DNA from 2 places in the Rossellomorea sp. LjRoot5 genome. Region 1 is predicted to be linked to the other one. Evidence: a T-box and tRNA genes for the amino acid it is inferred to sense, from the RefSeq annotation. Region 1 holds a T-box; the other holds one or more tRNA genes.
The links. A T-box is a leader RNA that pairs with one kind of tRNA and senses whether it is charged. The one in region 1 lies ahead of pheS (phenylalanine--tRNA ligase subunit alpha), so its partner is inferred to be a tRNA-Phe.
Positions count from the first base shown of each region.

Region 1 (3,374 bases):
TGGTTGTTTCCAGATACGTTGTGTATGACCGCTTTTCGTAAGTTGAGATTCATCAAGCATTTCTCCTTTTTGCTAGGATGAGGAATTCATTGTTATCTTGTCTCAAATTGAATTTATTATGTATGAAAGTTAAGGTATAATGAGACCTTGAATAGTAATCAAAAGGAGCGGATACGATTGAAGTATATTCAATCCTCGAAAAATCCTGTTGTGAAACAGTGGAAGAAATTATTGACGAAAAAAGAACGGGATCTCACCCTTACATATATTATTGAAGGATTCCACCTTGTGGAAGAAGCATTGAAGCAGGAGGATACGGTCCTTGAGCTGATCCTGGTGGAAGGAATCGATATCCCCCAGAAATGGACGGTTGACTCGGTTCCCATCACCATGGTATCGGAAGAAGTAGGGAAAACCCTCGCTGATACCGAGACTTCTCAAGGGATTTTTGCGATTTGCAGGCAAAAGGAAGATGAGTATGACCCCGATAAGGCAGCCACATTCATGTTGCTAGACGGTCTTCAGGACCCGGGCAATATCGGCACGATCATCCGCACAGCCGATGCAGCCGGAATCGACATGGTCGTGTTAGGTAAAGGGACGGTTGACCCTTATAATCCGAAAGTATTACGCTCGGCACAGGGAAGTCATTTTCATATTCCAATCGTCAGAAAAGAACTGCCTGAAACCATTTCAGCCCTGAAAGAGCGCAGCATCCCCGTTTACGGGACGGCGCTTGAAAATGGAGTGGAGTACACATCAATCAACCCGCAATCTTCTTATGCCTTAATCGTAGGGAATGAGGGGAAAGGCATGTCGAAAGACCTTTTAAAGGAAACCGACCAGAACCTCTACATCCCCATCTACGGTAAGAGTGAATCATTGAATGTGGCCATTGCGGCAGGCATTTTATTGTACTATTTTAAAAATGGGCAGTGAATTTCGTGAAAAGGTTTGAATTATGCCGTGAAATTCACTATAATAATGCACATATAACTTAAAAAACGTTGAAAGAGGAAAGTAACACATGACCTTCTTCAAGGGAGAGAATGCCCTGGACTGTAAGCATTCTTAAGAAAACATAGTGTGAACATTTCACCTCTCGAGTTGGCATCGGGACCATTCCACATGTGAATGTAAAGATGCTCCGGCATAAGCCGTTATCCGAATGAAGTGAGTATATCCACCTGTGGATATGCTTATAAGGGTGGTACCGCGATATAAACCTCGTCCCTTTTTGGGAAGGGGTTTTTTTATTTGTCTTTAGGTTTTTTTGTAGAGCTTCCTATAAGGTGTTATACCACATAAACTCTACGTTGATTGAAGCGGAAGGCACTCGACTCCTGCGGGAAATGTGGGACAGGTGAGACCCCACAGGCGCTTTTCGCCGAGGAGGCTCACCGCCCACCCCGCGGAAAGCGAGTGCCTGGAGCGGAAATCAGCTACACCTGAACCCATCTACACGACTATTCGGACGATATACATTAAAGGAGGAAGAAAAATGGAGGACAAATTACGATCCCTTCAACAAGAAGCCATCGAAAAAGTGAACGTAGCACAAGATTTGAAAGAACTGAACAACATCCGCGTTGCTTATTTAGGCAAAAAAGGACCTGTCACCGAAGCCTTAAAAGGAATGGGGAAACTTTCAGCAGAAGAGCGTCCTAAAATGGGGGCACTTGCCAATGAAGTACGTGGAGCGATCACAGAAACAATTGAAGCAAAGCAGGCTGTTCTTGAAAAAGAAGCGGTCGAAAAGAAACTTCAATCTGAAACGATCGACGTGACGTTACCCGGCCGTCCTGTAAAAAAAGGAAATCACCACCCCCTGACGATGATCGTGGAAGAAATCGAAGACCTCTTCATCGGTATGGGCTACACGGTTGCTGAAGGACCGGAAGTGGAGAAGGACTATTATAACTTCGAAGCCCTGAATCTCCCTAAAGGACACCCGGCACGTGATATGCAGGATTCTTTCTATATTACGGAAGAAACCCTTCTGCGTACCCACACATCACCGGTTCAGGCAAGAACGATGGAACTGGCCAAAGGAAAGGGACCCATCAAGATCATCTGTCCCGGGAAAGTGTACCGACGTGATACGGATGACGCGACACATTCACATCAATTCACCCAGATCGAGGGTCTTGTCATCGACGAAAACATCCGGATGAGTGATTTGAAAGGGACGCTGAATGTGTTTGCCAAGAAAATGTTCGGTGAAGACCGTGAAATCCGCTTGCGCCCGAGCTTCTTCCCATTCACAGAGCCATCTGTCGAGATGGATATTTCATGTAAGATCTGTGGAGGGAAAGGATGTCGTGTATGTAAAGGGACGGGCTGGATCGAAATCCTTGGAGCAGGGATGGTTCATCCGAATGTCCTTGAAATGGCTGGATTCGATTCGAAGAAATATACAGGTTTCGCCTTCGGTATGGGACCAGAGCGTATCGCCATGCTGAAATACGGCATCGATGATATCCGTCATTTCTACACAAACGATACTCGCTTTGTGACACAGTTCGGAACGCAAGAGTAAAGAAAAACGATAGGGAGGTACTAACACATGTTTGTTTCATATAAATGGTTAGAAAATTATGTAGACTTGTCAGGTGTCACACCTGAAGAGTTGGCAGAGAAGATTACAAGAAGCGGGATTGAAGTCGAAGGTGTCGAACGGATCGGCGAAGAAATCAAAAATGTAGTCGTCGGGCATGTCCTGCAATGTGAACCGCATCCCGATGCAGATAAATTAAATAAATGCCTTGTGGACATAGGGGAAGAAGAGCCTGTCCAGATCATTTGCGGGGCACCGAACGTGGCAAAAGGCCAGAAAGTGGCTGTCGCGAAAGTAGGGGCGGTCCTTCCTGGTAACTTCAAAATCAAAAAAGCCAAACTTCGCGGCGAAGCCTCCCACGGGATGATCTGCTCCCTGCAAGAGCTTGGAGTCGAAGGAAAGCTCGTACCGAAAGAGCATGCAGAAGGAATCTATGTATTCTCTGATGATGCCGAGGTAGGCAGAAATGCTGTTGAATTATTAAATCTGGATGATGCGATCCTCGAACTAGGATTGACACCCAATCGTTCGGATTGCTTAAGTATGCTGGGAGTGGCGTATGAAGTGGCAGCCATCCTGGACCGTGACGTAAAGCTCCCGACAACCGAGGTTTCAGAAGGCAACGGTAAAGCATCGGATTATGTATCGGTAAAAGTGGAAGCGAAAGAAGATAACCCTCTTTACGGTGCTAAAATCATCAAAAATGTCAAAATCGGACCATCTCCACTTTGGATGCAGAATGCACTGATTTCAGCCGGGATCCGTCCACATAATAACGTAGTCGACATTACAAACTACGTGCTATTGGAATACGGTC
Region 1 is NZ_CAXUQN020000001.1:1,413,808-1,417,181, forward strand. Features, by position in the region: gene sspI (small acid-soluble spore protein SspI) at 1-53, opposite strand, end outside; gene ACSQ2E_RS07235 (TrmH family RNA methyltransferase) at 178-939, shown strand; T-box leader at 999-1,238, shown strand; gene pheS (phenylalanine--tRNA ligase subunit alpha) at 1,502-2,539, shown strand; gene pheT (phenylalanine--tRNA ligase subunit beta) at 2,567-3,374, shown strand, end outside.

Region 2 (3,374 bases), 460 kb from region 1:
TTAAGCTCTTCAGCGCCGATGGTAGTTGGGGGATCTCCCCCTGTGAGAGTAGGACGTCGCCAGGCTATATAACAAGGAGGATTAGCTCAGCTGGGAGAGCATCTGCCTTACAAGCAGAGGGTCGGCGGTTCGATCCCGTCATCCTCCACCATTTTAACCACTTAGAAACTTACCGTGCCGGTGTAGCTCAACTGGTAGAGCAACTGACTTGTAATCAGTAGGTTGGGGGTTCAAGTCCTCTTGCCGGCACCATTTGGTTTTTTTATGAGATGAGCCATTAGCTCAGTTGGTAGAGCATCTGACTTTTAATCAGAGGGTCGAAGGTTCGAATCCTTCATGGCTCACCAAAGATTTTTGCCCTGGCAAAATATCTTACCATTGTTTTTCTCCAATGTGAAAAACAAAAATATATGCGGGTGTGGCGGAATTGGCAGACGCACCAGACTTAGGATCTGGCGCCGCAAGGCGTGGGGGTTCAAGTCCCTTCACCCGCACCATTTCTTTTGCGGAAGTAGTTCAGTGGTAGAACACCACCTTGCCAAGGTGGGGGTCGCGGGTTCGAATCCCGTCTTCCGCTCCAGAGACTTGCCGGGGTGGCGGAACTGGCAGACGCACAGGACTTAAAATCCTGCGGTAGGTGACTACCGTACCGGTTCGATTCCGGTCCTCGGCACCAGAATTTTTTGCGACAGCAAAATATCTATCCTTACGTTACTATTAAAGAATTCATTTAGCGCCCGTAGCTCAATTGGATAGAGCGTTTGACTACGGATCAAAAGGTTAGGGGTTCGACTCCTCTCGGGCGCGCCATATATCGGGAAGTAGCTCAGCTTGGTAGAGCACTTGGTTTGGGACCAAGGGGTCGCAGGTTCGAATCCTGTCTTCCCGACCACTTCTTTGGGGCCTTAGCTCAGCTGGGAGAGCGCCTGCTTTGCACGCAGGAGGTCAGCGGTTCGATCCCGCTAGGCTCCACCAAGATTTTTTGCTCCAGCAAAATAATCTTCATTGATTTTTGCGAAGCAAAATAAATTCCCTTTATGTTTTACGAAAGTGAAACTTAATACTATGTTATATGTTTCTTGGCGGTGTAGCTCAGCTGGCTAGAGCGTACGGTTCATACCCGTGAGGTCGGGGGTTCGATCCCCTCCGCCGCTACCAATAGGGACCTTTAGCTCAGTTGGTTAGAGCAGACGGCTCATAACCGTCCGGTCGTAGGTTCGAGTCCTACAAGGTCCACCAAGTACCATTTTTCATTACGGAGGAATACCCAAGTCCGGCTGAAGGGATCGGTCTTGAAAACCGACAGGGGTGTAACAGCCCGCGGGGGTTCGAATCCCCCTTCCTCCTCCATATTATCTTTTATATTTTATCGTCGCGGGGTGGAGCACGACCGAATAATCTTCGGAGCCTTCACATCAGCGCAACGACTGAGCAACAGCTTGAATAAGCTTACTGAAGTCGGAGCGGATCTGCGTGATGCTTTATGGGATAGTAGAAACTTAATAATATTTTATCGTCGCGGGGTGGAGCAGTTCGGTAGCTCGTCGGGCTCATAACCCGAAGGTCGCAGGTTCAAATCCTGTCCCCGCAATACCATTTTGATTTATTTATGAATTAGGAAATTGATAATTCGCGATGAGTCACGTATGGATAGTTATTTTCGCTAGCGCGAAGGTAATGAAAGTTATTTTTGCTAGCGCAAAAAAACTTTGGTCCGGTAGTTCAGTTGGTTAGAATGCCTGCCTGTCACGCAGGAGGTCGCGGGTTCGAGTCCCGTCCGGACCGCCATTTATTTTTTGATATAGTTCTGTTTCTTCAAATGGAAAAGGGTTTCGATAAGTGAGAAGGTCGAGGAAGCGATCGAAGGAACACCGGAGCGTATTTAACATACGTGAGGATGTGACTGAGAGAGCTGACGAAGAGATTCGAAGCTTAGGGGAAGCCGAAAACTATTTGGCTCAGTAGCTCAGTTGGTAGAGCACGATGAATAAGCTTCACCCGAGTAAACTTCAGCGTACAGCTCGAGCAGCTCCTTGATTCAGCATCCTGAGAGCTGGACGATGGACTACAACATTCTAATTGTAGGATGCATACTAAATATGGCTCAGTAGCTCAGTTGGTAGAGCAATGGACTGAAAATCCATGTGTCGGCGGTTCGATTCCGTCCTGAGCCACCATTTTTCTATTTAGACACATTATGGCGATTGTGGCGAAGTGGTTAACGCACCTGATTGTGGTTCAGGCATTCGTGGGTTCGATTCCCATCAGTCGCCCCATATTTAGTGCGGGTGTAGTTTAGTGGTAAAACCTCAGCCTTCCAAGCTGATGATGAGGGTTCGATTCCCTTCACCCGCTCCAATTCATTTTTGGGCCTATAGCTCAGCTGGTTAGAGCGCACGCCTGATAAGCGTGAGGTCGGTGGTTCGAGTCCACTTAGGCCCACCATTATATTATTCCGCAGTAGCTCAGTGGTAGAGCTATCGGCTGTTAACCGATCGGTCGCAAGTTCGAATCTTGCCTGCGGAGCCATATTTGGAGAAGTACTCAAGTGGCTGAAGAGGCGCCCCTGCTAAGGGTGTAGGTCGGGCAACTGGCGCGAGGGTTCAAATCCCTCCTTCTCCGCCATTAAGGCCCATTGGTCAAGCGGTTAAGACACCGCCCTTTCACGGCGGTAACACGGGTTCGAATCCCGTATGGGTCATTATGAAGAGACTATCATTGTTGATAGTCTTTTTTTGTTGTTCAAAGCAGCACTTTGCCTTGAAATGGAGCTGTTGTAATTATGTTTAATATGTAAAATGTGGTTCTAGGTTTCTGCGTCGATGGATATATTATCGACTTTTCCCTCCCTTCATTCGACACCGCTATTTCAACTTCCAAGCAACCAAAATCCTATACAAAATACCGGAATCCCTCTATATTTCCTACAAATATTAAATTTTTTCACAAAAAAACTTTCGACAAATTCCGCTAAGATTTCAACGTATTTCCCCTATGTTTTTACAATGTAAACCTTGCCATTTAGAATAAAATTCCAAATTTGAACTTTTTCAATGTAAGCATGTAGTAAATTGTCGTAATTGAACGACGATTATAAAGAGGATTTTGGTGATGTTGTTAGAAAGTAGTTAAGTAGATTGAAAAAATGTAGGTGAGATGATGAACGCAATGACCATAACAGATTACGATGTGTTTTTGTTTCATGAGGGAAATTTGCAGCAGGCCTATCAGTTTATGGGTGCACATGTGAGAAGGGATTCCACTGGGACCTATACAGAATTTTGCGTTTGGGCACCGAAAGCAAGGCATGTTTCATTGGTGGGTTCCTTTAATCAATGGAATGGGAATGGATACGATTTAAAAAAGCGGAACAG
Region 2 is NZ_CAXUQN020000001.1:955,234-958,607, forward strand. Features, by position in the region: rRNA gene rrf (5S ribosomal RNA) at 1-65, shown strand, start outside; tRNA gene ACSQ2E_RS04770 (tRNA-Val) at 76-151, shown strand; tRNA gene ACSQ2E_RS04775 (tRNA-Thr) at 177-252, shown strand; tRNA gene ACSQ2E_RS04780 (tRNA-Lys) at 272-347, shown strand; tRNA gene ACSQ2E_RS04785 (tRNA-Leu) at 413-497, shown strand; tRNA gene ACSQ2E_RS04790 (tRNA-Gly) at 506-580, shown strand; tRNA gene ACSQ2E_RS04795 (tRNA-Leu) at 588-676, shown strand; tRNA gene ACSQ2E_RS04800 (tRNA-Arg) at 734-810, shown strand; tRNA gene ACSQ2E_RS04805 (tRNA-Pro) at 816-892, shown strand; tRNA gene ACSQ2E_RS04810 (tRNA-Ala) at 900-975, shown strand; tRNA gene ACSQ2E_RS04815 (tRNA-Met) at 1,082-1,158, shown strand; tRNA gene ACSQ2E_RS04820 (tRNA-Ile) at 1,163-1,239, shown strand; tRNA gene ACSQ2E_RS04825 (tRNA-Ser) at 1,258-1,350, shown strand; tRNA gene ACSQ2E_RS04830 (tRNA-Met) at 1,518-1,591, shown strand; tRNA gene ACSQ2E_RS04835 (tRNA-Asp) at 1,712-1,788, shown strand; tRNA gene ACSQ2E_RS04840 (tRNA-Phe) at 2,102-2,177, shown strand; tRNA gene ACSQ2E_RS04845 (tRNA-His) at 2,201-2,276, shown strand; tRNA gene ACSQ2E_RS04850 (tRNA-Gly) at 2,285-2,358, shown strand; tRNA gene ACSQ2E_RS04855 (tRNA-Ile) at 2,369-2,445, shown strand; tRNA gene ACSQ2E_RS04860 (tRNA-Asn) at 2,455-2,529, shown strand; tRNA gene ACSQ2E_RS04865 (tRNA-Ser) at 2,535-2,625, shown strand; tRNA gene ACSQ2E_RS04870 (tRNA-Glu) at 2,630-2,701, shown strand; gene glgB (1,4-alpha-glucan branching enzyme) at 3,157-3,374, shown strand, end outside.
Region 2: it encodes a tRNA-Phe, which carries the amino acid that the T-box ahead of pheS (phenylalanine--tRNA ligase subunit alpha) is inferred to sense. The anticodon was not compared.